4 regions of the Streptomyces sp. NPDC055955 genome follow, and region 3 is predicted to be linked to each of the others. Evidence: riboswitches for the same ligand, from Rfam matches in the RefSeq annotation. Region 3 holds a riboswitch; each other region holds the start of a gene.
What was found. A riboswitch is a leader RNA that binds a small molecule or an ion and turns the genes downstream of it on or off. The one in region 3 is predicted to bind thiamine pyrophosphate.
Positions count from the first base shown of each region.

Region 1: linked by a shared signal. The riboswitch ahead of ACFC96_RS18145 (thiamine ABC transporter substrate binding subunit) and the one ahead of thiO (glycine oxidase ThiO) in region 3 are both predicted to bind thiamine pyrophosphate.
Region 2: linked by a shared signal. The riboswitch ahead of thiC (phosphomethylpyrimidine synthase ThiC) and the one ahead of thiO (glycine oxidase ThiO) in region 3 are both predicted to bind thiamine pyrophosphate.
Region 4: linked by a shared signal. The riboswitch ahead of ACFC96_RS39825 (purine-cytosine permease family protein) and the one ahead of thiO (glycine oxidase ThiO) in region 3 are both predicted to bind thiamine pyrophosphate.

Region 1 is NZ_JBHJYS010000008.1:115,371-122,794, forward strand. It holds gene ACFC96_RS18140 (ABC transporter permease) at 1-1,274, opposite strand, end outside; gene ACFC96_RS18145 (thiamine ABC transporter substrate binding subunit) at 1,382-2,503, opposite strand; TPP riboswitch at 2,582-2,687, opposite strand; gene rlmN (23S rRNA (adenine(2503)-C(2))-methyltransferase RlmN) at 2,712-3,818, opposite strand; gene ACFC96_RS18155 (hypothetical protein) at 4,095-4,298, shown strand; gene ACFC96_RS18160 (hypothetical protein) at 4,295-4,510, shown strand; gene ACFC96_RS18165 (hypothetical protein) at 4,802-5,365, shown strand; gene ACFC96_RS18170 (phosphatidate cytidylyltransferase) at 5,728-7,029, opposite strand; gene frr (ribosome recycling factor) at 7,037-7,424, opposite strand, start outside.
Region 2 is NZ_JBHJYS010000007.1:189,545-196,968, reverse strand. It holds gene ACFC96_RS16670 (metallophosphoesterase family protein) at 1-701, shown strand, start outside; gene ACFC96_RS16665 (hypothetical protein) at 885-1,757, shown strand; gene thiC (phosphomethylpyrimidine synthase ThiC) at 1,906-3,690, opposite strand; TPP riboswitch at 3,683-3,839, opposite strand; gene ACFC96_RS16655 (YibE/F family protein) at 3,911-5,263, shown strand; gene ACFC96_RS16650 (SsgA family sporulation/cell division regulator) at 5,342-5,803, opposite strand; gene ACFC96_RS16645 (IclR family transcriptional regulator) at 5,904-6,617, opposite strand; gene ACFC96_RS16640 (DUF5326 family protein) at 6,956-7,168, opposite strand; gene ACFC96_RS16635 (cupin domain-containing protein) at 7,313-7,424, opposite strand, start outside.
Region 3 is NZ_JBHJYS010000017.1:179,694-187,117, forward strand. It holds gene ACFC96_RS30370 (phytoene desaturase family protein) at 1-265, shown strand, start outside; gene ACFC96_RS30375 (hypothetical protein) at 285-1,112, opposite strand; gene metF (methylenetetrahydrofolate reductase [NAD(P)H]) at 1,160-2,080, opposite strand; gene thiE (thiamine phosphate synthase) at 2,167-2,814, opposite strand; gene ACFC96_RS30390 (Rv2175c family DNA-binding protein) at 3,074-3,439, opposite strand; gene ACFC96_RS30395 (NAD(P)/FAD-dependent oxidoreductase) at 3,514-4,734, opposite strand; gene ACFC96_RS30400 (hypothetical protein) at 4,845-5,189, opposite strand; TPP riboswitch at 5,250-5,363, shown strand; gene thiO (glycine oxidase ThiO) at 5,361-6,545, shown strand; gene thiS (sulfur carrier protein ThiS) at 6,542-6,757, shown strand; gene ACFC96_RS30415 (thiazole synthase) at 6,762-7,424, shown strand, end outside.
Region 4 is NZ_JBHJYS010000029.1:12,362-19,785, forward strand. It holds gene ACFC96_RS39805 (MFS transporter) at 1-14, shown strand, start outside; gene ACFC96_RS39810 (RNA-guided endonuclease InsQ/TnpB family protein) at 88-1,218, opposite strand; gene tnpA (IS200/IS605 family transposase) at 1,266-1,598, shown strand; gene ACFC96_RS39820 (serine hydrolase domain-containing protein) at 1,844-2,989, opposite strand; TPP riboswitch at 3,203-3,297, shown strand; gene ACFC96_RS39825 (purine-cytosine permease family protein) at 3,290-4,729, shown strand; gene thiD (bifunctional hydroxymethylpyrimidine kinase/phosphomethylpyrimidine kinase) at 4,726-5,571, shown strand; gene ACFC96_RS39835 (NAD-binding protein) at 5,671-7,424, shown strand, end outside.

The DNA.
Region 1 (7,424 bases), on a different contig from region 3:
CGCAGGACCGGCAGCATGGTGCGGACGACGAAGGGCACCCCGACGAGGGCCTGGGCCAGCGGAACCAGGATCCAGGTGCCGCGCAGGTCGAGGGGCGGCTTGTCCAGAGTGATCAGGAAGCCGAAGCCGACGGTGACGGCGGAGACGCCGAGCGGCAGCATGAGGAGCGCGTCGAAGCCCCGTACGAGACGCCCGGCCCTGCGCGTCAGGGCCGCGGCGGCGAGTCCGCCGATCACGACCGCGAGGGCGGTGGCGGCGAGCGCGTACGTGAGGGAGTTTCCGATCGCCTCGATCGGCGGCACCAGGAACGCACCGCTGTCGGACGAGGTGAGCGCCGTGTAGTAGGAGAAGCCGAAGCCGTCCGGCCCCTCGAAGGACCTCTGGATCAGCACACCGAGCGGCAGCAGGATCAGTACCGCGACGGTGGCGACCACCCCGGCGAGCAGCGCCCACTGGCCCGGGCCGCGCGGGCGTCGGGCGGTGTGCGCCGCGTCCACGAGGCGCAGCGCGCTCTCCTGCCGGCGAACGCTCCATGCGTGCACGGCGAGAATGATCCCCACGGCGGCGAACTGCACGATCGTGAGGACGGCCGCCGTGGAGAGGTCGAAGATCTGCGCGGTCTGCCGGTAGATCTCGACCTCGAGAGTGGAGAACGTCGGCCCGCCGAGGATCTGGACCACGCCGAACGACGTGAACGCGAAGAGGAAGACCATCAGCGCGGCGGCCGCGACGGCCGGCCCGAGCGCGGGCAGCGTCACCTTCCGCCAGGCCGTCCAGCGGGAGGCGCCCAGCATCCGGGCGGCCTCCTCCTGCCGCGGGTCGAGCTGCGACCACAGTCCGCCCACGGTGCGCACGACGACGGCGTAGTTGAAGAAGACATGGGCGAGCAGGATCGCCCACACCGTGGTGTCGAGGCGTACGCCCCACAGGCCGTCGAGCAGCCCGCCGCGGCCCACCAGCGCCAGGAACGCCGTGCCGACGACGACGGTCGGCAGCACGAACGGCACGGTGACGGCGGCTCTCAGAACCTGCTTGCCCCTGAACTCGAAGCGCGCGAAGACGTACGCGCCGGGGAGCGCGATCAGCAGCGTGAGCACGGTCGAGGCGAACGCCTGCCAGGTCGTGAACCACAGGACGTGCTGGATGTCGGGCTGCCCGAGCACGTCGGTGATCCGCCCGAACTGCCAGTGGCCGCCCGCCTTCAGGCCGCGCGAGACGATCGCCGCGACCGGATAGGCGAAGAAGACCGCGAAGAACGCGACGGGCACGGCCATGAGGCCGAGCCGAGCCGCGCTCCCGCGCCGACGGCCCTTACGGGGAGTCACCGCAGGCGTGCCCGGGCGCGATGCCGGGCGCTTCACCGGAGGTTCCCCGGGGGACGTCACTTCAGTACGAGTGAGGTCCACGACTTGACCCAGGCGTCACGGTTGTCGGCGATCTTCTTCGGCGCCATGGTCTTCGGGGCGTCGACCTCGACGTCGTACTTCGCGTAGTCGGCGGGCAGGGCCGCGTCCTTCGTCACCGGGTCCACGAACATGTTCAGCGGCATGTCCTGCTGGAACTCCTTCGCGATCAGGAAGTCGAGGAGCGCCTTGCCGCCCTTCTCGTTCTTCGCGTTGCTCAGCAGGCCGGCGAACTCGGTCTGGCGGAAGCAGGTGCCGGTCGCCACCCCGGTCGGGGCGGTCTTCGGCTGCGGGTCCGAGTAGATCGCCTCGGCCGGCGGCGACGACGCGTACGACACGACGAGCGGCCGGTCACCGCCCGCCTTCCTGCCGCCGGCTGAGCCCGAGAACTCCTCGTTGTAGGCCTGCTCCCAACCGTCGACGACCTTCACGCCGTTGGCCTTGAGCTTCTTCCAGTAGCCCTGCCAGCCTTCCCCGCTCCCGGCTTCACCCGAGCGGGAGGTGCCGCCGTCGCCGTACTGCGCGGCACTGCCGAGCAGGAAGCCGAGGCCGGGCGACGACGTCGACACGTTCTCGGTGACCAGCAGGTTCTTGTACGCGGGCTTGGCGAGGTCGTCGAACGAGGCGGGCGGCGTCAGCTTGTGATCGGCGAAGTACTTCTTGTCGTAGTTGACGCAGATGTTGCCGGTGTCGATCGGGGTGACCCGGTGCTTGTCCTTGTCGAGCTGGAACTCGGACCCCACCTGGTCCAGGCCCTTGGCCGCGTACGGCTGGAAGAGCCCGTTGTCGAGGGCGCGCGACAGGAGCGTGTTGTCGACGCCGAAGAGGACGTCGCCCTGCGGGTTGTCCTTGGACAGGATGGCCTTGTTCACGGCCTCGCCCGCGTCACCGTCCTTCAGGACCGTGACCTTGTAGCCGGAGCGCTTCTCGAAGTCCTTGAGCACGTTCTTGGAGACGGCCCACGAGTCATGGCTGACGAGAGTGACGGTCTTGGAGTCCGCCGCGTCCTTGCCGGAGTCGGATCCCCCGCACGCGGAGAGCGTGACGAGTCCGAGACCGGCCGCCACGGCGACGGCCGTGGCCTTGATGATGGTGCTCACTGAGTTCCCTCCTGGGTGACCAGGAAGAGACGCGGCCCTGCCCGGGATCGCGGACGATTCCCGGGCAGGACACAACAGCTTGAGTGGCGACCGAACTTCCTACCCAGAATGACCTGGGCAAGGTTCAGAGGGTCTGCGGCCGATGCCGCACTCTCAGCGCTGTGGCGCTCCCCTGTCGGAATATGAAGATGTAAGTACGCCCGTCAGATTACCGCTCGGTGGCGGCGAGCTGACCGCATGCCCCGTCGATCTCCTGGCCACGGGTGTCGCGGACGGTGACCGGCACGCCGTGGGCCGCGATGGCCTCGACGAACGCCTTCTCGTCCTCGGGGCGCGAGGCCGTCCACTTCGAGCCCGGCGTCGGGTTCAGCGGGATCAGGTTGACGTGGACGCGCTTGCCCTTGAGCAGGCGGCCGAGCCGGTCACCACGCCAGGCCTGGTCGTTGATGTCCCGGATGAGCGCGTACTCGATCGAGATGCGGCGGCCCGACTTCTCCGCGTACTCCCACGCCGCGTCGAGGACCTCGCGGACCTTCCAGCGCGTATTGACCGGGACGAGGGTGTCGCGCAGCTCGTCGTCGGGAGCGTGCAGCGAGACGGCGAGGCGGCACTTGAGTCCCTCGTCGGCGAACCGGTGCATGGCGGGCACCAGACCGACGGTCGAGACGGTGATCCCACGCTGCGAGAGGCCGACGCCGTCCGGCTCGGGGTCGGTGAGCGCGCGGATGGCACCCACGACCCGCTTGTAGTTGGCCAGGGGCTCGCCCATGCCCATGAAGACGATGTTGCTCAGGCGCGCCGGGCCGCCCGGGATCTCGCCGTCGCGCAGCGCGCGCATGCCGTCGACGATCTGGTGCACGATCTCGCCCGTCGACAGGTTCCGGTCGAGGCCGGCCTGTCCCGTGGCGCAGAACGGGCAGTTCATCCCGCAGCCGGCCTGCGAGCTGATGCACATGGTGACCCGGTCCGGGTAGCGCATCAGTACGGACTCGACGAGCGTGCCGTCGAAGAGCCGCCACAGGGTCTTGCGGGTGGTGTCCTGGTCCGTCGACAGATGCCGGACGACCGTCATCAGCTCCGGAAGCAGCGCCTCCTGCAGCTTGCTGCGCGAGGCGGCGGGGATGTCGGTCCACTCCGCGGGGTCGTGCGCGAACCGCGAGAAGTAGTGCTGCGACAGCTGCTTGGCGCGGAACGGCTTCTCACCGATCGCGGCGACGGCCTCCTTCCGCTCGGCGGGCGAGAGGTCGGCGAGGTGCCGCGGCGGCTTCTTGGCTCCGCGCGGGGCGACGAAAGTGAGTTCTCCGGGCTTAGGCATATCTCGTCCAGTGTCGCAGATCCATTCGCGTGACCTGGAGGCCGAGAAGGGAGGGGTGGTCGTCGCCGGTCGCCATCGGCTGCGGCGGGCCGCCTCGGCGGCCCATGAACGGCCCGGCCTCTCGGCCCACGCGGCGGCATCCGTGCAGGCCGGCGCGCTACCAGCCACCGCACACCCAGGGTCTCCCGCACGCAGCGGGGCGCAGCCGTACGCGTCCGGCCGGAGTCCGGTGAGTCCACTTGCCGAGAAAATCGAACACGCGCTCTAATTCGAGACATGGACCACCCCCTCCCCGATGACGTTCTGAACACACAGCGCGAGTGGGCCGTCACGTACGAGCGGCTCGCCGAGCAACCGGGCCGCACCGCACTGCGACGCCGCTTGTACCGCCTGTCCGTGCGACTGGCGGCCTACCCCCTCAGCCCCGCGGAGCGCGTGGAACTGCGGCGGCAGGCCCGAGGCGAGGGAGGCCCGCAGTGATCGACCATCTGACCGAGCGCCAGGAGCGCATCGTGCGATGCATCCGCGAGTGGGTCGCGGAAACCGGGGAGTACCCGACGGTCCGCGAGATCGGCGCCGGTGTCGGACTCAGCAGCCCCTCGAGCGTGCTGTACCACCTTCGCCGGATGGAGGCCCAGGGAATCCTGGTGCACGACGACCGACGACAGCGCTCGTACCGCCCCGCCGGGTGAGCCGCTTTCCCTCCGGACGGAGCCTGCCGCCGGCTGATGTGCGGCAGGCGGGCCGTACCGCCGCCCCGGCCGCACCGCGGCTGCCCTCTCGGCCCCACCGCCGCCCCGCCCTGACCAGGATTCCGGCGCTGCGCCGGAAAGCCCCGAGATATGCACCGAGCGCAGGGATTCCACTCGCTCAGCAGCCTGATGTCACACCTTGAGCCGTCCTGAAATGACAGCCGATGAGCCGATTACTACGTTCGTCGCAGGTCGGCTGTCCAGCTGGCGTCTCTGCAAGAGAGGAGTGACATGCCCACGCGAATCTTCATCGTGTCCGCCGCCGCGGTGGGGGCAGCGGTTCTTGCCACCACCGGCATCACCTATGCCGCACAGTCCGAATCGACCCAGGCCGCCCCGCCGGCCAAGCACGTCGCACCACCGGCCAAGCGGGCCGCCCCGCCCGTCAAGCAGGCCGCCCCCGCGGCGGCTCGCGCCGGTACCGACCGCACCGACGGCGGGGGGAACAAGGGCCGCGGCCACGAGGACCGCGACCGTGGCTACGGCGGAAAGAAGGAGGGAAGAATCCAGTTCAACGAACGCACGTACTCCGCCTTCACGGAGGGCTGCGTCCCCGCTGCCAGTGGACTGGGCTCGACCAGTTTCAGCATCGACAACGACAGCGACGCGATCGTCGAGGTCTACCGCGGGTTCAACTGCGACAACGGTGCGCCGGTGGCCACGGTCGGCCCTTACGGCGCCACTTATGGTGTCGCGCCCCAAACCGACCGAGGGAGCCGCTGGGGAGGAGGCGTCTTCGTCGACGACGGGGTCGTGGGCAGCTTCCGGGTGATCCGCTACCACGACGAGTGGTGACGCCACCGCCCTGAGCACGGGGCATCGCCGGCCCGTCGGAATCGGGCCGGCGATGCGGCCTCGTCGCACTGGCGTCCGTCCACAGCGGCGCCCGGCTCCGCCCGCTCCACGTCACACCTGGGGCACAGCACGCCGACCGACCAGGGCATCGGGCACAAGCGGACCCGTCCCTACCGAGCGGCGCGAGTCATTCCCCTTCTCGCCATCACCACCGCGGACAGACCGCGCCCAACAACCGGCCACCCGTCGGCCGCGCCCCGGCCCCTTCCAGTGGCGCAGACATACGACAACGGGCCCGTCGTCCCGTGGACAACGAGCCCGTCACCTGAATCCGCCGAGGCCAGCCGCGACTTCCGGGTCGGTCAGCCGGCTCCGACGAAGATCACCAGGAGCAGCCAGACCACCGGCGCCGTCGGAAGCAGCGAGTCGAGGCGGTCCATGATCCCGCCGTGCCCGGGGAGGAGCGTGCCCATGTCCTTGATCCCGAGGTCGCGCTTGATCATCGACTCTCCGAGGTCGCCGAGCGTGGCGCTGGCCGCGACGGCGAGCCCGAGCAGCAGCCCCTGCCACCAGGCACCGTCGTCGATCAGGAACTGCATGCACAGCGCGCCGGCCGCCATCGCGAACGTCACCGCGCCGACCAGGCCCTCGCGGGTCTTGCCGGGGCTGATGCGCGGGGCGAGCTTGTGCTTGCCGAAGCGCCAGCCGATCGCATACGCGCCGGTGTCGCTGACGACCGTGAGCAGCAGGAACGTCAGGACACGCTGCGGTCCGTCGTCCGCGGTGAGCATCAGCGCCACGAACGTCGCGAGGAACGGCACGTAGAACGCGGCGAAGACACCGGCCGTGACGTCCCTGAGGTAGCCCTCGGGGGGCTCCGTCATGCGCCAGACCAGCACCGCGAGCGCGGTGAGCGCCATCGCCACCCAGGCACCCTCGGTGCCACGGACGTATCCGGCGACGATCATCGCCGCGCCGCCGATCGCGAGCGGCACGAGGGGCGCCTTGATGCCCTTGCGCTCCTCGAGCCGCGAGGTGAGCTCCCAGAGGCCGACGACGACGGCCACCGCTATCACGCCGATGAACACGGCCTTGACGATGAAGAGCGACGCGACGATCACCGCGCCGAGCCCCACCCCGACTCCTATGGCTGCCCCGAGGTCACGGCCCGCGCTCTTCTTCGGCGGTGCGGGGACGGGCTGTGCGGCGCTTGGCATGGGCTCCTGCCGGCTCTCGTGCTGCTGCGCCTCGTGCGGCGTCACATACGGCGTCTGGTGCTGCGTCTGATGCTGTGTCGGATGCTGCGATTCGTGCTGCGCCCCTCGCGGCTGCCCGTACGGAGAGTCCCCGCTCGGCTGCCCGTGAGGAGAGTCCCCGCTCGGCTGCCCGTGCCGGGGCCCATGAGGGTGCTCGTGCTGCGTCCCGCCCGGCGACTCGTCGCGGAACAGGGGACCGCTCGGCCGAGCAGCCCCCCGATCGTCGTCCTGGTCACGACCACCGGCGGGTACGTCGGGCATTTCGGGCACGATGGGCATGGGCCGAGTCTCCTCAACCGCATGCTGTTCGTACGCGGGACCCGCCGGGGAAGCCCCCTGGGAAGGCCCCTGGTCGGGCGGCCCCCAGTACCCGGCTCCGGTCGGCGCTCCCCAGGAAGAGTCGTTCACGGATTCCTCAGACCTCGAGCAGCTCGGCTTCCTTGTGCTTGAGCAGCTCGTCCACCTGGGCGACGTACTTCGCGGTGGTGTCGTCGAGCTCCTTCTCGGCGCGGCGGCCCTCGTCCTCGCCGACCTCGCCGTCCTTGACGAGCTTGTCGATCGTCTCCTTGGCCTTGCGGCGGATGGAGCGGATCGAGATCTTGGAGTCCTCGGCCTTGGTCTTGGCGACCTTGATGTACTCCTTGCGACGGTCCTGGGTCAGCTCCGGGAACGTCACACGGATGATGTTGCCGTCGTTGCTCGGGTTGACGCCGAGGTCGGAGTCGCGGATCGCCTGCTCGATGTTGCGCAGCGCGCTCTTGTCGAACGGGGTCACCACGGCCATCCGCGGCTCGGGCACGGAG
Region 2 (7,424 bases), on a different contig from region 3:
TCGGTGACTTCACCGACCGCGGGCCCGACGGCATCGGCGTCATCGACCTCGTGATGCGACTGTCCGCGGAGGCCGCGGCCGCCGGCGGCTACTGCAAGGCCCTCATGGGCAACCACGAGCTGCTCCTGCTCGGCGCCAAACGCTTCGGCGACACTCCGGTCAACTCGGGCGCGGGTACCGCCACTTTCCAGGCGGCCTGGTTGCTCAACGGCGGTCAGAAGGCGGACATGGACCGTCTCCAGGACGTCCATCTGCAGTGGATGTCCCGGCTCGACGCCATCGAGCTGGAGGACGACCACCTCCTGATGCACTCCGACACGACCGCGTACCTCGACTACGGCGACTCGATCGAGGCGGTCAACGACACGGTCCGCGAGACCCTCACCCGTAACGACGCGGACGAGTGCTGGGACCTCTTCCGCAAGTTCACCAAGCGCTTCGCGTTCCGCGACGAATCCGGACCCGGAGCCGTGCGCGAGCTCCTCGACGCGTACGGCGGCGCGCGCGTCGTCCACGGCCACAGCCCCATCCCGTATCTCCTCGGCGAGGTCGGCACCGAGGACGCGGCGGACGGATCCGAGGACAGCCGCCCGCAGATCGAGGGCCCGCATGTGTACGCGGGCGGTCTCGCGATCGCGATGGACGGCGGAGTGACCATGGCCGGAAAGCTGCTGGTCCAGCAACTCCCCATGGATAGCTAGGCGTTCCCCGGGCAGGCGCACCGAACGGGGCCTCGGTCCGGCCACCGGGCCGAATTCGGGAAACCCCCTGTCACCGCGTGCCGTCACCGCTCTACCATCGGCTTATCCGTAGCAGGCTCCCCTCCGTTTCTGCCCGACGGCTCGTAACCATGCGAGCCCCCAAGCCCTACGGAGCATCGGGGGATGCACATGAACAGCGCTCCGCACCTGCTGAACGAGGACCGCCCCGAGTTCGAGCGGATCCTCGATGAAGCGCTGCGTACCGCACCGGACCGCCCTGATCTCGCCGCAGTGGGCCAGCGGCTCAACCCCGAACAACTACGCACCATGGCGCTCAACGCCACCGCGCTGATCACGGCCGCCGCAGCGACCGAGTACCAGAACTACGTGAAGGTCCGCGCCGACCTGCGCGCCTCGCCCCGGCCCGTGCGTCCGCTGCGTGAAGAAGGAAGCGCGGCGGAGTCCGGCGGCGGAGCGATCGGCCTGGCCGCCACGGTGGGCGAGGTGGCGGAGACCACCGGCGCCGGCGTCATAGCCGTCGTCGCGGTGCTCGCCCCCGTGCTCGCCGGGACGGCTGCCGCGATCTTCCTGCTCGTCGGCTACATCCTGAAGATGCTCGATCCGGAACCGGCGTTCGCCCAGACCTTGTTGACGGCCGGCTGGGTGTTCGGCGCGCTCACGGCCGCGGGCATTCTTGTCGCCGGCGTGGGCCTGCTGCTCACCGCTCTGCGCAACGGCGCGACGTCCTTGCCAGCCGGCGCGCACAGCGAGTCGAACGAGGAGCTGGACCGGGCAAGGGAAGCGTGGTGCCTGGTGCTCCTGGAGCGCGGCATCCTGCCGTTTCTCCGGGAGGCCCTCGCGGAACCACCACCGGCCCCCGCCAACCGCGGGGGCGTTCCCGGAACCGCGGGCCGCATGCCGCATCTCGGGTACAACAGGCCCGGGTTCAGCAGCCCGGGCGCCGACAGCGGCTCCCCTGCGGCCCCGCGTCCGACCTACTCGAGCCCGGACTTCACGAGCCCGGACTTCGGAGGCCCGGACCACCAGCCGGACTAGGGTCTTTCGTCCGGATCGGGCGAGCCCAGCCCGATCCGGACGAGAGGCCCCAGGGCCTGCCGTAGCTCGGACCCGGGACACTCTGTCCACCGGCCGCGAAGGGCGACCGGTGGACAGCGCGCGGCGCCTGCGGGCGGCGCGGGCGAGGTCAGTCCGCGATCGGCAGATAGACCCGGTTGCCCGCGGCGGCGAACTCCCTGGACTTCTCCGCCATGCCCTCCTCGATCTCGCTCTTCGTCCCGCCGTGCTGGCGGCGGATGTCCTGCGAGATCTTCATCGAGCAGAACTTCGGCCCGCACATCGAGCAGAAGTGGGCCGTCTTCGCGGGTTCGGCCGGGAGCGTCTCGTCATGGAACTCCCTTGCCGTGTCCGGGTCGAGGGCGAGGTTGAACTGGTCCTCCCAGCGGAACTCGAAGCGCGCGTCGGAGAGGGCGTCGTCCCACTCCTGGGCACCCGGGTGCCCCTTGGCGAGGTCCGCCGCGTGGGCCGCGATCTTGTAGGTGATGACGCCGGTCTTCACGTCGTCACGGTTGGGCAGGCCCAGGTGCTCCTTGGGCGTGACGTAGCAGAGCATCGCCGTCCCCCACCACGCGATCATCGCGGCTCCGATGCCGGAGGTGATGTGGTCGTACGCAGGGGCGATGTCGGTCGTCAGCGGGCCGAGTGTGTAGAAAGGCGCCTCCTCGCACACCTCCTGCTGAAGGTCGATGTTCTCCTTGATCTTGTGCATCGGGACGTGCCCGGGGCCCTCGATCATCGTCTGCACGTTGAAGCTCTTCGCGATCGTGTTGAGCTCCCCGAGCGTCTTCAGCTCGGCGAACTGTGCCTCGTCGTTGGCATCCGCGATCGAACCCGGCCGCAGGCCGTCGCCCAGCGAATAGGTGACGTCGTACGCCGCGAGGATCTCGCAGAGCTCCGCGAAGTTCTCGTAGAGGAAGCTCTCCTTGTGGTGCGCCAGGCACCAGGCGGCCATGATCGAACCGCCGCGCGAGACGATGCCCGTCTTGCGATTGGCGGTGAGCGGGACGTACGGCAGCCGCACGCCCGCGTGGACCGTCATGTAGTCCACGCCCTGCTCGGCCTGCTCGATGACCGTGTCCTTGTAGATCTCCCAGGTCAGTTCCTCGGCGCGGCCGTCGACCTTCTCCAGCGCCTGGTAGAGCGGGACCGTGCCGATCGGGACGGGGGAGTTGCGCAGGACCCATTCGCGCGTGGTGTGGATGTTGCGACCGGTGGAGAGGTCCATGACGGTGTCGGCGCCCCAGCGGGTCGCCCATGTCATCTTCTCCACCTCTTCCTCGATGGACGAGGTGACCGCGGAGTTGCCGATGTTGGCGTTGACCTTCACCAGGAACCGCTTGCCGATGATCATCGGCTCGATCTCCGGGTGGTTGACGTTGGCCGGCAGGACCGCGCGGCCCGCGGCGATCTCCTCGCGGACGACCTCCGGCTCCACGTTCTCCCGGATGGCCACGTACTCCATCTCGGGCGTGACCTCCCCGCGCCTGGCGTACGCGAGTTGGGTCACCGCCTGGCCGTCACGCCCGCGGCGAGGCTGGCGGGGGCGGCCGGGGAAGACCGCGTCGAGGTTGCGCAGACCGCCGCGCGGCGAGGTGTGCTTGATGCCGTCGTCCTCGGGGCGGACCGGGCGGCCCGCATACTCCTCGGTGTCGCCACGGCTGATGATCCAGTTCTCCCTCAGCGGCGCGAGGCCCCTGCGGACATCGGTGTCGACACTCGGATCGGTGTACGGCCCGGACGTGTCGTAGAGCGTGACCGCCGTGCCGTTGGTGAGGTGCACCTGGCGGACCGGCACCTGGAGGTCAGGGCGTGAGCCCGTGACGTACCCCTTGTGCCAGCCGATGGACTTCCCGGCCTCGCCCGTCTCTGCGGACAGGTTGGAGGCAGGCGTGCGTGCGTCCGATGTGGTCATGAGACCTACTCCCTACGCCGGCATTACCCGGTAACAGGTTCGGCGGTCGACGCAGCGGCTTCCGTCGGGCGATGTTTCATGTGAAACATCGCCGAAGCGGAGGTCAGCGCCCTCTCAGCCCGGTGCTCCGAGCTCCCGCGTGTGCAAAGGTGCCCCCACGCTAGCGCCATTTCTGGCGCGCTGAACAGAGGGCCCCTGCCGTTCTTGCGATGATCGGGCGGTGACCAGCACGCAGCAGTCTCCGTCCTCACCGCCGCATCCGCCGCACGCCCAGGGGGGCGGAGGGCACGGCCACTCCCACAGTCACGGCCCTGCCGCGCCCGTTTCCCAGCATCTGCGCAAGGTCATCGCCGCCGTGCTCATCCCGTTCTCCGTGGCGGTCGTCGTCGGCCTGGTGGTGCTCTGGCCCGGCGGCGCCCCCTCCCATGCCCGTACGGGCGTCGGCTTCGACCGGCAGACCCAACAGGGCACCGTCATACGGGTCGACAAGGTCGACTGCCGGTCCGTAAACGCCTCCGGCGACACCCCCACCGGCGATACGTCGACCGCCGAGGGTCGGTCCGCCGAGCAGCAGGCGAAGGGCACGTGCGAGAAGGCGACAGTCCGTGTCGACGGCGGCAAGGACACCGGGCATACGTTCACGGAGATCGTGCAGCCGGACTCGCCGCGGCAGTTGCACGAGAACCAGAAGGTGATCGTGGCCTACGCGCCCGACGCACCCAAAGAACTTCAGTACTCCGTCACCGATGTGAACCGCAGGCTCCCGATGACGCTCCTCGCCGGGATCTTCGCGCTGGCCGTGGTCGTCGTGGGACGACTGCGGGGGGTCATGGCACTCGTCGCGCTGGCCGTCAGCTTCCTGGTGTTGACCTTCTTCATCCTGCCCGCGATCCTCCAGGGCTCAAATCCACTGGTGGTGGCGGTGGTCGGGGCGAGCGCCATCATGCTGATCGCTCTCTACATGTGTCACGGTCCGACGGCCCGAACGTCGGTCGCGGTGCTCGGCACGCTGGTCTCTCTGCTCCTGATCGGCCTGCTCGGTTCGCTGTTCATCGGCTGGGCCGCGCTGACCGGCAACACCGACGACAACACAGGCCTGATCCACGGTCTCTACCCGTCCATCGACATGAGCGGTCTGCTGCTCGCCGGCGTCATCATCGGTTCGCTCGGCGTGCTCGACGATGTGACGGTCACACAGACGTCGGCGGTGTGGGAGCTGCATCAGGCCGACCCGACGATGGGCCGGCGCGGCCTGTACCGCGCGGGCATCCGGATCGGCCGCGACCACATCGCGTCCGTGGTCAACACACTGGTCCTGGCGTACGCGGGCGCGGCGCTGCCGCTGTTGCTGCTCTTCTCGATCGCGCAGAGCGGTGTGGGCACCGTGGCCAACAGTGAACTGGTGGCCGAGGAGATCGTCCGGACTCTGGTGGGCTCGATCGGGCTGGTCGCCTCGGTGCCGGTGACGACCGCGCTCGCGGCTCTGGTGGTCTCCGCCGACCGACCCGGATCCTCGTCCGCTGCCACGGCCGGTCCGGCACGCGGAGGAAGGGGCCGGCGTCGGAAGCGCTGAACCCCTGCGAGGGCAGCCCCGGGGCGCCGGTCTGCTGAAGCGTTACATCAGTTGATCGTGCCGGACTTCTGGAGCCCGTCAGCCCGCGCTCTGCTCCTCGGCGAGGATCCGGTCGAGTGCCTCGTCGAGATGCGTCTCGAAGTCGGCGAGCGCCCGCTCCTGGCCGAGCGGGACCAGCTTGTCGGTGCGGTCGAGGAACGCGACGAGGGGGGCGACGCCCGCCTTGAACAGTGCCTGGTCCCCGCCCACTTGGAGCCGGATGTGCACCTCGCCCGGCATGTCGCCGGGGCTGCCGGCCAGTTCCACCGGCTCGATGCGCACATCGCCGTCGCCACAGGGGCCGGCCACGCCGTCCACCAGGAGCTCTCTGCCGAACGCCCACGTCACCGGGGCGTCTCCGGGGAGGTGGAAGGTCAGCCGCACGGCGTAGGGATCAGCGGCGGCGTACCGCAGCTCCACCGGGATGCGGAACGAGAGTTCCTCGGAGACGAGGAAGCTCATCATGACCTCTGCTTGTACTGCCTGTACCGACTCGCGCATCGCCTACCCCGTCAATTTGCCGTCGATCGGCCGGGAACAGCCTTCCCGACGCTCTTCGCATCTTGCTTAACGTACATGCGGGATCACAAGGAGTGAGTTTTCAGATGCTGATAGAGAAGGCGAGTGTCCCCACGAGTTTCCCGACTTCGTTCTGCAGCTGACGGGCCGCGGGCAGCAGACGACCGGCCTGATGGGACGGGAGGGAGACCGCCATCGTCGCCGCGGTGGAGCCCACGGTGATGGGAAACGCGGCGCAGACTGTGCCCAACGCGTACTCCTGACGCTCCACGACCGGCTGCATCCGCCCCTGTCCGTTCAGCCGTCGCAGCAGCGCGCGGTCGTCACGCACCGTGTACGGGGTGATCGAATGGGCGGGATAGCGGTCGAGGTGATCGCGTCGGCTCTCGTCGTCGAGCTGGGCGAGGAGGCACTGGCCGATCGCGTGGGCGTGCCCCGTCTCACGGAAGTCGGCCCATTCGGCGACCGCGGGATTCCCGGGCGTGTCGGCGACGGCCACAACTTCGATCTCGCCCTCGCGGTAAACCGAGAAGTACACCGGGACGCCGATGGCGTCGCGCCAGTGCTGCAGGGCTTCGGTGATCATGCCGCGACGATTCTGCTGCGCTCCGCTGCTGCTCAGCCTCTCGGCCGCCGCCCCCAGGACGAACAGACCGGTCTCCTTGCGGAGATAGCCCTCGTGGGCGAGCGTGCGCAGCAGGTGGTACGCCGTGGGAAGCGCGAGGCCGGCCTCCCGGGCCAGCTGCTTGGCCGGCGCTCCCTCTTCGTGCGACGCGACGGCCTCGAGAAGGCGCATCGCGCGCTGGACGGAACCGATGAGGGTCGGAGGGGCGCCGGCCGGGCCCTCGGGGTGGGCCTCGGCCCGGGCGTCGTCGTAGGTGTGCGTGCGACATCCGTGTGGTGGGGCCACCGCATGTGGAGACTTGGCGTCGGCAGACATGGTGTCGGCGGACAGCGGGGCGGCGGAAAGCGGTTCAGCCGTGGCCAAGGTTCACTCCCGAAGCGCGTGGGGTCCCCCCGCTTCTCGGGAATCACGGGGGTGCGGCCGTCGAGTTCCGGACTCTAGCCCTGGCCACCACTTCGAGAGGGCCGCGCGGGGAAACTTCCCCCGCGCGAGCGAACCGATGCCTCGGGCTACCAGTCGCTGCGCGAGGACGAGCCCGTGATGAACTTCCGCACGACGTAGATGAGTCCACCGACCAAGGCCACGAAGAGCAGCACCTTGAAAAGCAGACCGATCACGAAGCCCACGACGCTGGCTATCAACCCGCCGAAGACGACCAGGGCGATGACCGGCACCGCGACCCACTTAACCCACCACGGCATGCCCGCGAAGATCTCTCGCACTGCCATCGCCCTTACCTCTCTCCCGAGCCGTACCGCTTCGATACGGCTTCTGCATTCGATGCTGGCACGCCGAGGCGCTCCGTGGGGACTACGGACCCCTTGTCGTCCCCTGAGCGACCCCCTAGGGAACCCCGAGATCCGCCGTCAGCTCTCGGGCGGAGAGAACACCACCAGAACCCGCAGGTCCTCGCTGATGTGATGGAACTTGTGGGCGACCCCCGCCGGCACGTACACGACACTGCCACGCGCCACCTGG
Region 3 (7,424 bases):
GCGTGACCGTCTGCTGTGGCACGAGGTCCGCACCCCGTCGGATGTCGCCGAGTCCACGGGCGCGGACGGCGGTTCGGTGCCCGCGCCGGCTCTGGCCGCGGCCTCCGGCCGGCTCCTGCACCCGTCGAACAGCACACTCGTCGCGGGCCTGTTCGCCGTCGGCGGCTGGTCGCACCCGGGCGGCGGGCTGCCGCACGCGGGGATGTCGGGCGCGCTGGCGGCCGGGCTGATCGTGGAGGGCCCGGACTTCCGCGGCTCGCAGTGACGGGCGGCGCCCGCCGGATTCAGTAGCGGTACTGCTGCTGCTCGTCGTAGCCGGAGCCGCCGTCGTAGCCGCCGTGGCCGCTCTGCTCGTACGGGTAGGGCTGCTCCGGGGGCAGTTCGCCGCCGTACTGCTGGTGCTGGTCGTCGCCGGTGCGCTGCTGGGGCACCCAGACCCCGCCGGGCGGCGTCTCCATGCCGTAGCCGCCCGCCGCGTACGGGTCGCCGTACTGCTGTCCCGTGCCGTACGCGTCGTCGTACTGGGGCTGCGCCGGGTAGGTCTGCGTCCCGATGTACGGGTCGGAGTAGGCGGCGTACTGCTGCTGGCCGTTGTCGTAGCCGTACTGCTGCTGGTCGTAGCCCGCGTACGCGTCGTAGCCGTAGCCCTGCGCGGCGGAGTCCGTCTGCGCGGCGGCCGGGGTGTAGACGCCGTACTGGCCGGTGTCGTCGGGCATCGGCTCCGGCGCGTAGACCGACGTCACCTCGGCCGCGGACTCGGGTTCCGGGGCGTCGGACTCGTACTCGAGGTCGGAGACCTCCAGGGTCGGGTCCTGGTGGACCGGCTCCTTGATCTTGCGCCGCTTGCTCGCGCCGGGGTTCCCGCCGAGCGCCCAGCCCGTGGAGAAACCCCTGCGGAACGACAGCGTCACGTACGTCTGGCCGACGGCGAACGTGATGGCGCCGATCCCGATGACGATCACCGACGGGATCAGCACACCGAGGACGACACCGAGGAACCCGACGAAGGCGAGCAGCCGGTAGCGCAGCCGCGCCTTGTACTGGAGCAGTACCTCACCGAGCAGCCACAACGCGACGATTCCGAACGCGATGTAGAGGACCGTCCAGCCCATGTACGCCCCTCTCGTACGGCCGCCGCCCCTGGTGGAACACGGCCGGGTCAGGCCCGCTGGTCGTGCAGGCCCAGATTCTCGTAGATCTCCAGTGTCGCCGTGGAGTTGTTGAGCGTGATGAAGTGCAGACCCGGAACGCCCTCGTCCAACAGCTTCGCGCAGAACTCCGTCGCGAACTCGATGCCAATGGAGCGTACAGCCGCCGGATCGTCTTTGGCTGTGAGGATGCGCTCTTTCAGGGCGGGCGGAAACGTGGCGTTGCTGAGCTGCGGCAGCCGCTCCAGCATGCGCACGCTCGTGACCGGCATGATCTCCGGGATGACGGGGGTGTCGCAACCCGCCGCCGCGACCCGGTCGCGCAGCCGCAGATATTCCTCCGGGTAGAAGAACATCTGGGTGATCGCGTAATCCGCGCCCGCCCGGCACTTGTCCACGAAGTGGCGCACGTCGGAGTCCCAGTCCTCGGAGCGCGGGTGCATCGCGGGGAAGGCGGCGACGCCGACGCAGAAGTCGCCCGACTCCTTGATGAGCCGGACCAGTTCGGCGGCGTAGGTCAGACCCTCGGGGTGCGCGACCCAGTCGGCCATGGGGTCGCCGGGCGGATCTCCGCGCACGGCGAGGATGTTCCTGATGCCGGCGTCCGCGTACTGGCCGATGATGTTGCGCAGCTCGGCCACGGAGTGGTCGACGGCCGTGAGGTGGGCGACCGGGGTCAGGGTCGTGTCGGCGACGATCTGCTCCGTCTCGCGGACCGTGCCGGCGCGGGTGGAACCGCCGGCCCCGTACGTCACGGAGACGAAGTCGGGCGCGACGGCCTCGACCCGGCGCAGCGCGTTCCAGAGGTTCCGCTCACCCTTCGGGGTCTTCGGCGCCGAGAACTCGAACGAGAAGGTCGTCTTGCCGGTCGCGAGCATGTCGCGCACGGTGCGTGCGCGATCAGTCCTGGTGGAAGCGGTGCCAAGGGCCATATGGGCAGGTTAGCCACGGGAGCGCCCTGTCCCTAATCCCCGTCCACCCTGCGGACACACGTCTTGGCGGAGCGTGTCCGGGCGGGTCAGGCCGTACGCAGCCGCTTCGCGAGGTCGGCCGCCGCCGCGCCCGGGTCGTCCGCCTCGGTGATGGCACGGACGACGACGACGCGGCGGGCGCCGGCTTCGAGCACCTCGTCCAGGTTCCCCGCGTCGATGCCGCCGATCGCGAACCAGGGGCGGTCCGTGCCGAGCGAGGCCGTGTGACGCACCAGGTCGAGGCCGGGCGCGTACCGGCCGGGCTTGGTGGGCGTCGGCCAGCAGGGGCCGGTGCAGAAATAGTCCACGCCGTCCTGGACGGCGGCCGCGGCGGCCTCCGTGTCTGCGTGCGTGGAGCGGCCGATCAGGACGTCCTCGCCGAGGATGGCGCGGGCGGCCGCGACCGGCAGGTCGCCCTGGCCCAGGTGCAGGACATCGGCGCCGGCGGCGTGGGCGACGTCCGCCCGGTCGTTGACCGCGAACAGCTTGCCGTGGCGGGCGGCGGCGTCGGCGAGGACGGCCAGGTGCTCCAGCTCCTCGCCCGCCTCCATGCCCTTGTCGCGCAGCTGAACGATGTCCACGCCGTTCGCCAGAACGGCGTCGAGGAACTCGGGGAGGTCGCCCTGGCGCTTGCGGGCGTCCGTGCACAGGTACAGCCGGGCGTCGGCGAGCTGGGCGCGCTGCGTGGCGGCCATGGCCATGGGTGAGTCCCCCCGTGGTCGGTGGCGTGGGGGGGGCGGGGGGGGGGGGCCCCCCCCCCCGCGGGGGGGGGGGGGCGAGGCGCGCGGCGGGGGGCGGGGCGGGCCCCCCCGGCCCCCCGGCGAGCGGCGCCCCCCCCCGGGGGGGGGCCGGGGGCGGGCGGGGGGGCGGCCCCGGCCCGGGGGGCCCCCCCCCCGGGGGGGGGGGGGGGGGGGGGGGGGGGGCGCGCCCCCCCCACGCCGGACGGTTGTCAGGTCAGACGGCGAGCGCCTGGGCGCGGCGCTTCACCTCCGTCCCGCGATTCTCGCTCAGCGCCTGCGCGGGGGTGCCCGGCAGGGTCGGATCGGGGGTGAAGAGCCACTCGAGCATCTCTTCGTCGTTGAAGCCGTCGTCCCTGAGCAGGGTCAGCGTCCCGGTGAGGCCCTTGACGACCTTGTCGCCGTCGATGAAGGCGGCGGGCACGTGCAGCGCCCTGTTCTCACCGCGGCGTACGGCGATCACCTGGCCTTCCTTCACCAGCTGCCGCACACGCGTCACCTCCACGCCGAACCGCTCGGCGATGTCGGGGAGGGTGAGCCACTCGGGGACGAGAGCATCGATCTTTGCGTCAATCTCGGTCACAGGACAAGCCTGCCATCCCGGACTGACAGTGGGAAACGCGGCCGCGCAAAAGGACCCCCGCCCGCGCGGGGCGGTCACACGACTGCGGCCTTCAGGGGACGGGCCGGGTCGCTGATGACCTGCGGATCCAGCGGGGCGCCGGACTCGATGAGCTTGCGTCCCTGCGCCAGGTCGCGCGGGCGGCCCACGGCGAGGACGCCGACGAGACGGCTCTCGCGCAGCCAGCACACGCTCCAGGAGGCGCCCTGCGGGTCGCCGCGCCACACGGTGGTGTCGGCGGCCGCGTGATGCCCGGCGTACTGGACGAAGCGGCCGAACTGCTCCGACCAGAAGTACGGCACCGGGTCGTACGTCGCCGGGGTGTCGCCGATGATGTTGGCGGCGACCGTGCGGGGGCCCTGGAGCGCGTTGTCCCAGTGGTGGACCATCAGGCGCTCGCCGTACCGTCCCGAAGGGAAGGACGAGCAGTCACCCACCGCGTACACATCGGGCTCGGAGGTGCGCAGGCGGTCGTCCGCCACGACCTCGCGGTGGGCGCCGAGCGTGATGCCGGAGCCGGTGAGCCAGCCGGTGGCGGGGCGGGCCCCGATGCCGACGACGACGGCGCCGGCGGGCACCCGGGTGCCGTCGTCGAGAAGGACGGCGCCCGGTTCGACGTGCTCCACGCGCGCGTGGGTGCGCAGTTCCGCCCCGGCGTCCGCGTACCAGGCGGCCATGGGGGCGGCGACCTCCTCGGGCAGCGCCCCGGCGAGCGGCCGCTCGGCCGCCTCGACGACGGTGACCGCGCATCCCGCCTCGCGGGCCGCGGTGGCGAACTCGGCGCCGATCCAGCCCGCTCCCACGACGACGATGTCGCGCTGCGCGGCGAGGACGGGGCGCAGACGTTCGGCGTCGTCGAGCGTGCGCAGCAGATGGACTCCGGGGATGTCCTCCGTGCCGGGCAGCCTGATGGGCTCGGCGCCGGTCGCGAGGACGAGGACGTCGTAGGGGGCGGGTCCGGTGGCGGTGTCGAGGGTGTGTTCGGCGGGGCGTACGCCGGTGACCTCGCGGCCCAGTTCGAGCGTGATGTCGAGTGCTTCGAAGTCGACGTCGAAGGCGGACCCCTCGGCCTTGCCGAGCAGGACGGCCTTGGACAGCGGGGGCCGGTCGTACGGCTGGTGGGGTTCGGCGCCGATCAGCGTGACGGCGCCGGTGAAGCCCTGTTCGCGCAGGGCCACGGCGGTCTGGACCCCCGCCATCCCGGCGCCGACGATGACGACGTGCCGCCCTGCCTGGTTCTGGGTCTGCTCGCTCACCGGATCACCATATGCACCTGACGTTCAGTCAGTCAGCGGGCCGCGTCACTCCGGTCCCGTGACGTCTTCCACACCGGCCGCCGGTTTGACCGCCGCGGCCGCCCGCGCCGTCAGGCGCCGGGGACCTCTTCGACGACGCTCGTCCCGCTGCCCGCCTGCGACTCCCACTCCCACGTCTCGTCCAGCCGCACCCGCCCGTCGGGAAGGTCCACGACGAGCGAGACACAGTGCCCGGAGGAGGTCGTCTCGTCCGTCTTCAGCTGTACGTACCTGAAGTCGATCCGGTCACCCTCGCGGGTGCCCACGAGGTGGCCGCGCACCACGTCCCCGCCCGCGTACTCGGCCCAGATCCGGCCGTCCTCCTCGTGGTAGGCGAACCGCGTCTGCGTACCCACCTGACCTGGCGCCTGGTCGGCGACCGGGGCGAGAACGAGTCCGTCGAGCGAGCGGGCCATGCGCGGGGGCTCCCTTACTGGGCGTCGGTGCAGTGGGTCAGGGGGTTAGGGTGGCCACCGTAAAGCACTCGCGGGAGCCCGGACGTACCGGGCTGAGAGGGAGGCTGGGACGGCCTCCGACCGTACGAACCTGATCCGGGTCATGCCGGCGAAGGGAGGGGCTGGACGCCCATGTCGCGTACTTCTGAAGGCTCCGACGTCCTGGTCGTGGGCGGCGGGATCATCGGTCTCGTCACCGCGTGGCGGGCCGCGCAGCGCGGGCTGCGCACCGCGGTCGTGGACCCCGAACCGGGCGGCGGGGCCGCCCAGGTGGCGGCCGGGATGCTCGCCGCCGTCACCGAACTGCACTACGGAGAGACCGAACAGACCCTCCTCGGCCTCAACGTCGAGTCCGCGCGCCGCTATCCGGCGTTCGCGGCCGAGCTCTCCGAGGCCACCGGGCTCGACCTCGGTTACCGCGCGTGCGGCACCCTCGCCGTGGCGCTCGACTCGGACGACCGCGCGCACCTGCGGGAACTGCACGCCCTCCAGCACAAGTCGGGCCTGGACTCGGAGTGGCTGTCGGGCCGTGAGTGCCGGCGCCTCGAACCGATGCTGGCCCCGTCCGTGCGGGGCGGCCTGCGCGTCGACGGTGACCACCAGATCGATCCGAGACGCCTCGCGAAGGCCCTTGTGGCGGCCTGCGAGCTGGCCGGGGTGCGGTTCCACCGGCAGTGGGCCAAGCGGCTGACAGTCGTCCGCGAGGGCGCGCGCGGCGTGGTCCTCGCCGACGGCACCGTGCTCGACGCGGACCGGGTCGTCCTCGCCGGCGGCAGCCTCAGCGGCAGGCTCGCCGGGGTCCCGGACGACGTACTGCCGCCGGTGCGCCCGGTGAAGGGACAGGTACTGCGCCTGACCGTGCCGAAGGTGTACGCGCCGTTCCTGAGCCGCACCGTGCGCGCCGTCGTGCGCGGCGGCAACCTCTACCTGGTGCCCCGGGTCAACGGCGAGCTCGTCGTCGGGGCCACCAGCGAGGAGCTCGGCTGGGACACGACGGTCACCGCGGGCGGCGTCTACGAGCTGCTGCGTGACGCCCACGAGCTGGTGCCCGGCATCACGGAGCTGCCGCTCACGGAGACCCGCGCGGGCCTGCGCCCCGGCTCCCCCGACAACGCCCCGATCCTCGGCCCGACCGCACTGCCGGGCCTGCTGCTCGCCACCGGCCACTACCGCAACGGCGTGCTGCTCACGCCGGTCACCGGCGACGCCATGGCCCACGTGCTCGCCACCGGCGAACTCCCCGAAGTGGCCCGCCCCTTCACCCCGCGGCGCTTCGACGCCGTCCCCGCACCCGTCTCTGTGGAGCAGTCCGTATGACCGTGTCCGTCACCCACGTATCCGTGAACGGGGAGGGCCGCCAGGTCGCCCCGGGCACCACGCTCGACGCCCTCGTCTCCACGCTGACCAGCGCGCCGTCCGGGGTCGCCGCCGCACTCAACGAAACCGTCGTCCCGCGCACCCGGTGGGCCGTCACCGCACTCACGGACGGGGACCGTGTCGAGGTCCTCACCGCGGTCCAGGGAGGCTGAACCCATGGCTGACGACTCCTTGGTCATCGGCGGTACGTCGTTCTCGTCCCGGCTGATCATGGGCACGGGCGGGGCGCCCAGCCTCGACGTCCTCGAACGCTCCCTCGTCGCGTCCGGCACGGAGCTGACGACCGTCGCGATGCGGCGCGTGGACGCGAGTGTGCAGGGGTCCGTGCTCTCCGTCCTGGAGAAGCTGGGGATCCAGGTACTGCCGAACACGGCGGGCTGCTTCACCGCCGGTGAGGCCGTCCTGACCGCCCGCCTCGCGCGCGAGGCGCTCGGCACGGACCTGGTCAAGCTGGAGGTCATCGCGGACGAGCGCACCCTACTGCCCGACCCGATCGAGCTCCTGGACGCGGCGGAGATCCTCGTCGACGACGGCTTCACCGTGCTGCCGTACACGAACGACGACCCGGTGCTCGCGCGGAAGCTGGAGGACGTGGGCTGTGCCGCGGTCATGCCGCTCGGCTCCCCCATCGGCTCCGGGCTCGGCATCCGCAACCCGCACAACTTCCAGCTGATCACCGAGCACGCGGGCGTGCCGGTGATCCTGGACGCGGGCGCCGGGACGGCGTCCGACGCGGCGCTCGCGATGGAGCTGGGGTGCGCCGGTGTGATGCTCGCCTCAGCGGTCACCCGCGCACAGGAGCCGGCCTTGATGGCGCAG
Region 4 (7,424 bases), on a different contig from region 3:
AGGTGTCAACTTGACCCGGCCCTATGGGACCGGGTTTGGAGGTAGCGCCCGACTGGCTGTCGGGTGGGCTCCTCCGTCCAGCCACCCTTACAGGGTGGCAGGGACGCGTGACTCACGCCCCGCAGTCCACACAGCCTCGCCCTTGCGGGCGATGTTGCGGGAAGCATTCCGGTCTGCGTGGGCAACGACCCCGCAGTTCCGGCACGTGAACAGGGCCTGGCTTGCCCGGTTCTTCTTGTCGATGTGGCCGCACTCGCAGCACTGCTGCGAGGTGTAGGCGGGATCGACGAAGACCACGGGGACACCGGCCCTGCGGGCCTTGTAGACGATGAAGCCTGCGAGCTGGGCAAACGCCCAGGAGTGCAGTGCGACCCGTTGGGGCTTGCGGAGCCGTACCCTCTGCCGGATTCCCTTGAGTTCCTCCAGGGAGATCCCGGCCGAGGTGCGTTCAGCCTCGGTCACGATCGTCTTCGCGATGATGTGGTTCTGGTTCTTCGCGTGACGCTGTTCACGCCGGTTACGCTTCTTCAACAGCCGCTTGGCGGACTTGCTGCCCTTGGCCTGCAGCTTCCTGCGCAGATCGAGGTGCCGCTTACGGTGCCGGTTCAGGTCCCGCCCGGCACTCTTGTGGCCGGTGGACGTAGTGGCGATGTTGACGATTCCCAGATCCACGCCGATGAAATGGGCGGGCTCGTACTGCTCGGTCTCGGGCACCTCGCAGGTCGCCAGCAGATAGAACACGCCGTCGCGTTCGACCAGGTCCGATTCACCCTGCCGGTGCTCCTGCAGCGTCTTGAGTGCGCCAGCCGAACAGGCAAAGCGGACGTTCTTGATACGCCCGGAGATTGTCCAGATACTCACCGTCTGCGCTTCGTACTGCCAGCTCAAACACCGGTCGTCATACGGCTGCGCAGCCTGGGGCCTAAAGACGATGGGCTTGGACTCAGCCTTGGTACGACGCTTCGATCCAGGCCTGCCGAGATTCCCAGCGCGGATGCTGGCCCTGAGCGTCGTGTAGGCATCGCGGGTCTTCTTGATCACGTGCTGCGCTGCCTGCGCCCCCAGCCCTCGCGACCGCAGTTCGGCGTAGGTGTGCCTGCGCAGCTCATACTCACGCGGCACACCGCGCTCGAACGCCACCGCCGAAACCCAGTTCGCGGCGTCATTGACCGTGCGCAGGGTGCGCTTAAGCGCGGATACCTGCACGGCATCCGGCATGAGTTTGACCTGCGTCACGACCTTCACACGGGCGATCGTAACGATCTATGTCACCACACTGGGAGCCAAATCCCAATATTCGTAGGGGTTGCACGGTCGTCCACACTCTCCACGCCCACTTGGTCTTCACACTCAAGTATCGGCGCGGACCGTTCACCGACGAGATCCTTGAACGCCGCGAGGAAGTCATGCGCGCCGTCTGCGCGGACTTCGAAACAGAGTTGGCCAAGTTCAACAGTGCGACCGACCACGTGCACCTGCTGGTGCACCACCCGCCCAAGGTCTCCGGTCCCAGCTGGTCGGCTCCCCCCAAGGGGCATCTCCGCCCGCAGACTCCGCCAGGAGCTTCCCCGGCATATCCGCACGTACCTCTGAGGTGACCACATCTGGTCACCCTCAAAACTTTGCCGCCACGTGCGGAGGCGCCCCGCCGTCGAGCAACAAGGAATACCTCGACAACCAGAGACATCCCAGCTGAGGCCGACCATGCGGGCCCGCGGGAACCGGCAGGTCAGAACAGTCCAGACAACCGCTTCCTCCCGCGCGTATCAACAACGCTCATGCTCAATACGGCTAGACCAGCTGAACGCGGTGGGGACGACGGGACGTCCCCACCGCGACGGCGTCACGCGCCGAGGCACGCGCGCACCGCCGCGATCAGGCGGTTGGCTCGGGCGTCGCCGTGGCCGATCATGCGATTGGCCACATAGGCGAAGCCCACCCCGAACTCGTCGTCACCGAAGGCGAATTGGCCTCCGGCTCCGTCGTTCCCGAAGCTGCGGGCGCCGAGCATCGGGCGGAAGGACGGCGAGTCGAGCAGGAAGCCCGAGCCCCAGCCCGCTCCGGCGTCGAAGCCGAGCCAGCCCTCGCCGGAGGACAGCTCGCGCAGCGCGTCGGTCACCGTGTCCGCCGTGAGCAGCCGTTCGCGGCCCCCGACCCCGGTGACGGCCGCCGCGTAGAGACGGGCGAGACCGCTCGCGGAGGCGACGGCGCCGGCCCCGGGCAGTTCCACGGCGTGCAGCTCGGGGTCGTTCCAGCCGTGCGGCTCGTCGAGGCCCGGAAAGGCCAGCGCGCCGTTCATCGTCACGATGCGCGTGAGCAGATGCTCGGGCCCCGGCATCGCGGGACGCCCCTCGGCCTCGGCGAGCCGGGCCACGCGTGCCGACTCTCCGGCGGGCAGCCCGATCCAGGCACGCAGCCCGAGCGGGTCACCGACCGCGCGGCGGAAGTACGCGCCCGGGGTGAGGCCCGTGATCCGCCGGATCACCTCGCCGACGAGGAAGCCGAAGACATGGCCGTGGTACTCGTACGCGGTGCCGGGCTCCCACAGCGGCTTCTGCTCCTCGATCGCGCGGATCACCGGCGTCCACGCGGCGATCTCCTCGAAGGAGAGCACCGGGTCGAGGGCGGGGACTCCCGCCCGGTGCCCGAGCACCATGCGCGTGGTGACGGTCTCCTTGCCGTGCTGTGCGAACTCGGGCCAGTACCGGCCGACCGGCGCGTCGAGGTCGAGCCGCCCCTCCTGGGCGAGGAGCTGCGCGCTGACGCTCACCAGGCCCTTGGCCACGGAGAAGACGGGGACGGTGGTGTCCTGTTCCCAGGCACGCCCGGTCCGCTCGTCCGCGACTCCGCCCCACAGGTCGACGACCTTGCGTCCCTCGGCGAACACCGTGACGGCGGCGCCGAGTTCGGGGAACTCCGTGAAGTTCCGCGCGAACGCGTCGGCGACGGCCCCGAACCGTTCGTCGGCCTCACCGTGGCGCTGCTCCATCGTGTCCCGTCCTTTCCTTCGCATGTCCCTGGGGACGCGGACCGCCGGGCAGGGGTGCCCGGACCGTCCGCGATCATTCGAATCGATCACGGTACGGGGGTGTGCGGCACTCCTCGAACGAATTTCACGCGGCGGGTGCGCGCCACCCACGCAGCGGACGTCGCCCCTCCCCCCGGGGTTGCCTCCCGGGACAGGGAAGCTACCCTTGCCGACGTACCGGACACGGGGTGCCCCGCACGAGGGCTGAGATCACACCCGTCGAACCTGAACCAGTTAGCACTGGCGGAGGGATGTCAGCCAATGTCGTTGCCCCATGCCCCGAGCAGCACCGGGTCCACCGGACCGCGCTCCGTCTTCGACGGGCGGATGCCCGCCGCGCCCGGTGACCTGCGGGTCGAGGCGCGCGGGATCGCGCCGGTCCCCGAGAGCCACCGCTACGGCGGCGCCGGGCGCCTGTTCACCGTGTGGTTCGCCCCGAACCTGACCATGACCGGGGTCTTCACCGGCACCGTCGGCATCGCACTCGGCCTGGACTTCGCCACCGCGCTGGCCGCCGTCGTCTTCGGCACGCTCGTCGGCGCCGTGCCCACCGCGTATCTCGGTACGTGGGGCAGCGCGACCGGCGCGGGACAGCTTCCGCTGGCGCGGCTCGCGTTCGGCCGGGCCGTCGCGGTGCCCGGCGCCCTGCAGTGGCTGTCGTCGGTCGCCTGGGACGCGCTGATCGGCCTGTTCGGCGGCGACGCGCTCGCCAGGCTGTGCGGCTGGCCCTTCTGGGTCGGCGTGCTCGTGATGATGCTGGCGCAGGGTGCGCTCGGTGTGCTCGGCTACGAGGCCGTCCACCGCCTGCAGAAGCTGATGACCTTCGTCCTGGCCGCCGCGTTCGTGGTCCTGGCCGTCAAGCTTCTCGACGGTGTCCATCCGGTCACCACCGGGGCCGCGCACGGCGCCGACCGGGCCGGCGCGTTCGTCCTGACGAGCACGATCGCGCTCAGCCTGTCCCTGTCCTGGGCCCCCTACGCCAGCGACTTCAGCCGCTATCTTCCGGCCGCCACCTCCCGTCAGCGCATGTTCTGGTTCACGCTCCTCGGCGTCACGGTCTCCTTCGTCGCCGTCCAGGCGCTCGGGCTGTGGGGCGCCTCCGTGTTCACCGACCAGACCGCGCGCGGGGTCGACGAGCTTCTCGGCGGGGGCGTGCTCGGCTCCTTCGGGCTGCTGGCCGTGGCGCTCGCGGCCCTGTGCAGCAACGCCATGAACGACTACAGCGGCTCGCTGGCCCTGCAGACGATCGGCGTCCGGGTCCCGCGGCCGCTCGCCGCGGCGCTCGCCGCGGTGCTCGGCTTCCCGCTGGTGCTGTGGATGCACGCGGCCGACACCGCGGCCCGCTTCCAGAACGTCCTGCTGTTCGTCGGCTACTGGATCCCCGGCTTCGTCGCGGTCGTGGCCGTCGACTGGTTCGCGCGCGCCAGGGCCCGGGGCGGCGCGCCGGTCGACCTCGCCGCCGAGAGCGCACGGCCGCAGCCCTGGTGGCCCGGACTCCTCGCCTTCGTCGCCGCCTTCGCCGCCGCGGTCCCGTTCATGGACAGCGGCCTGTACGTGGGGCCGGTCGCGAAGGCCCTGCACGGCGCCGACCTCGCGTACTACGTGGCCTTCGTCGCCGCACTCGTCGTGTACGCGCCCCTCAGGCTGCGCCGCCCGACCGCCGACACCCGGACCGCACCGCACGAGGAGGCCCGCACATGACCGTGCCCGTGAGCACCCGACGCGTCGCGCCGCCCCGCGTCCTGACCGTCGCCGGTTCGGACTCGGGCGGTGGCGCCGGGATCCAGGCCGACCTCAAGACGATGCTGGCGCTCGGCGCCCACGGCATGAGCGTCCTGACCGCCGTCACCGCGCAGAACTCCCTGGGGGTCCAGGGAGCGTGGGAGCTCCCCGTCGACGCGGTGCGCGCGCAGTACCGCAGCGTCGTGGACGACATCGGCGTCCAGGCGGTCAAGACGGGGATGCTCTCGTCGCCGGTGCTCGTCGAGACGGTGGCAGAACTGCTCGCCGGTACGGACGCCCCCGTGGTGGTGGACCCGGTGAGTGTCTCCAAGCACGGCGATCCGCTGCTCGCCGAGGACGCGCTCGACGCGGTGCGCACCAAGCTGCTGCCGGTCGCGACGGTGGCCACGCCGAACCTGGACGAGGTGGCTCAGCTGACCGGCCTCGCCGTCGCCGACGACGCGGGCATGCGCCGTGCCGCGGAACGGCTCCTCGCGTTCGGCCCGCGCTGGGTGGTCGTCAAGGGCGGCCATCTGCCCGGGGCGGCCGTGGATCTGCTCACCGACGGCACCGAGGAGCACTGGCTGCGCGCTCCCCGCCACGACAACCGGCACACGCACGGCACCGGATGCACCCTGGCGTCGGCCGTCGCCGTGGGTCTCGCCCACGGCCTGCCCGTTCCGGAGTCCGTCCGTCTGGCGAAGGAGTACGTCACGGGGGCGATCGCCGCCGGGTTCGCGCTGGGGTCGGGCATCGGCCCGGTCGACCACGGGTGGCGCCTGCCGGGCGACCGGTCCGGGGCCACGGGGCGTACGGACTGAGAGCCGCCGGGTCCTCCTGGCACACGCGCGACACGCCCGCACGCACACAAATCGGGGCCCGATGTGTGACCCGGCGCTCCCGTCCACTTGACTGTTGCCATGACCACCCTGCCCCGCCAGCCTCAACAGGCCCCGCCGACCGGCCACATGATCGTGTGCGGTGGTGACGCGCTCGCCGAGCGGCTCGCCGCCGAACTGCGCGCCGTGTACGGCGAGCGGGTCACGGTCGTCGTGCCCTCCGTGCGCGTCACCAGACAGGGTGCCGGTCCCGTCGGGCGGGCGCGGGCGGCCACCCTGCTCTCGCGGATGCAGGCGGTCGTGAACCGTACGGTGTCCGCCGTGGCCGACGACAGCGTTCCGCCGCCACGGGTCCTGGAGGCACCGGAACTCGACGAGGAGGCGCTGGCCGAGGCGGGCGTGTCCGACGCCGCCGCGCTGGCCCTCGTCCACGGCGACGACGAGACCAACATCCGGGCCGCCCTGGCCGCCCGCCGTCTCAACCCCCAGCTGCGCCTGGTCATCCGGCTCTACAACCGCAAGCTCGGCCAGCACCTGGAACACCTCCTCGATCAGGCAGCCGCGCTCTCCGCCCCCGGCGTCGACCCCGAGGCACTGGACACCACGACGACCGTCCTGTCCGACGCCGACACCGCGGCGCCGGCGCTCGCGGCCACCGCCGTCGCCGGTACCAGCAAGGTCGTCCAGGCCGACGGGCTCCTGCTGCGCGCCGTGGAGCGCACGCCGCCGGGCCGGGGCGAGGTCGCCGACCCGGGCCTGTGCACCCTCGCCCTGCTGTCCGCGACCGCCAACGATCCGGCGGGCGCGGAGGGTTCGGACGTGGGCGGCGCGGAGGGCCCTCTGCTGCTGCCCGACGAACGCACGGTCGCCGCGGCCACCGGGCGCGGCACGGTGGTCCTGGAAGCCGTCTCCCCCGCCGTCGCCGCACCCAACGGCCGCACGACCAGCCGCCGTATGCCTCTCAGCTCGTTGTTCTCGCGTCGGCTGCGCTGGTCCCTCGCCGGACTCGTCACGAGCGTCCTCGGTCTGGCCGTGGCGTCCTGGGCCACCACCGGCGACCACCCGCTGCACGCCGGATACCTCACGCTCCTGGACCTGTTCGCCATCGACGACCCGGCGATCGGGGAGCCGCTCGCCCGCCAGCTCCTCCAACTCCTGACGGGGCTCGCCGGGCTGCTCCTGCTGCCCGTGCTGCTCGCGGCGGTGCTCGAAGCCCTCGGCACCTTCCGGACGGCGTCGGCCCTGCGCCGCCCGCCGCGCGGGCTGTCGGGCCACGTCGTGCTGCTGGGCCTCGGCAAGATCGGTACTCGGGTCCTTGCCCGCCTGCGTGAACTCGGCATTCCCGTCGTGTGCGTGGAGGAGGACCCCGAGGCACGCGGCGTCGCCCTGGCCCGGCGCCTGCGCGTACCGACTGTCATCGGTGACGTCACGCAGGAAGGCGTCCTGGAAGCGGCGAAGGTGCACCGCGCCCACGCCCTGCTCGCCCTCACCAGCAGCGACATCACCAATCTCGAGGCCGCGCTGCACGCGCGGTCGGTCAAGCCCGACCTGCGGGTGGCGCTGCGCCTGTTCGACGACGGTTTCGCGACCGCCGTCTACCGCACGCTGCGCTCCGCGCATCCGCTCGCCCTGACCCGCAGCCGGAGTGTCTCCACCCTGGCCGCGCCCGCGTTCGCCGGCGCCATGATGGGCCGCCAGATCCTCGGCGCGATCCCCGTCGAGCGCAGCGTCCTGCTCTTCGCCGCCCTCGACGTGGCGGGACATCCGCTGCTCGACGGCCGGACCGTCGCCGACTCGTTCCGGGCCGGCTCCTGGCGTGTGATCGCGCTCGACGC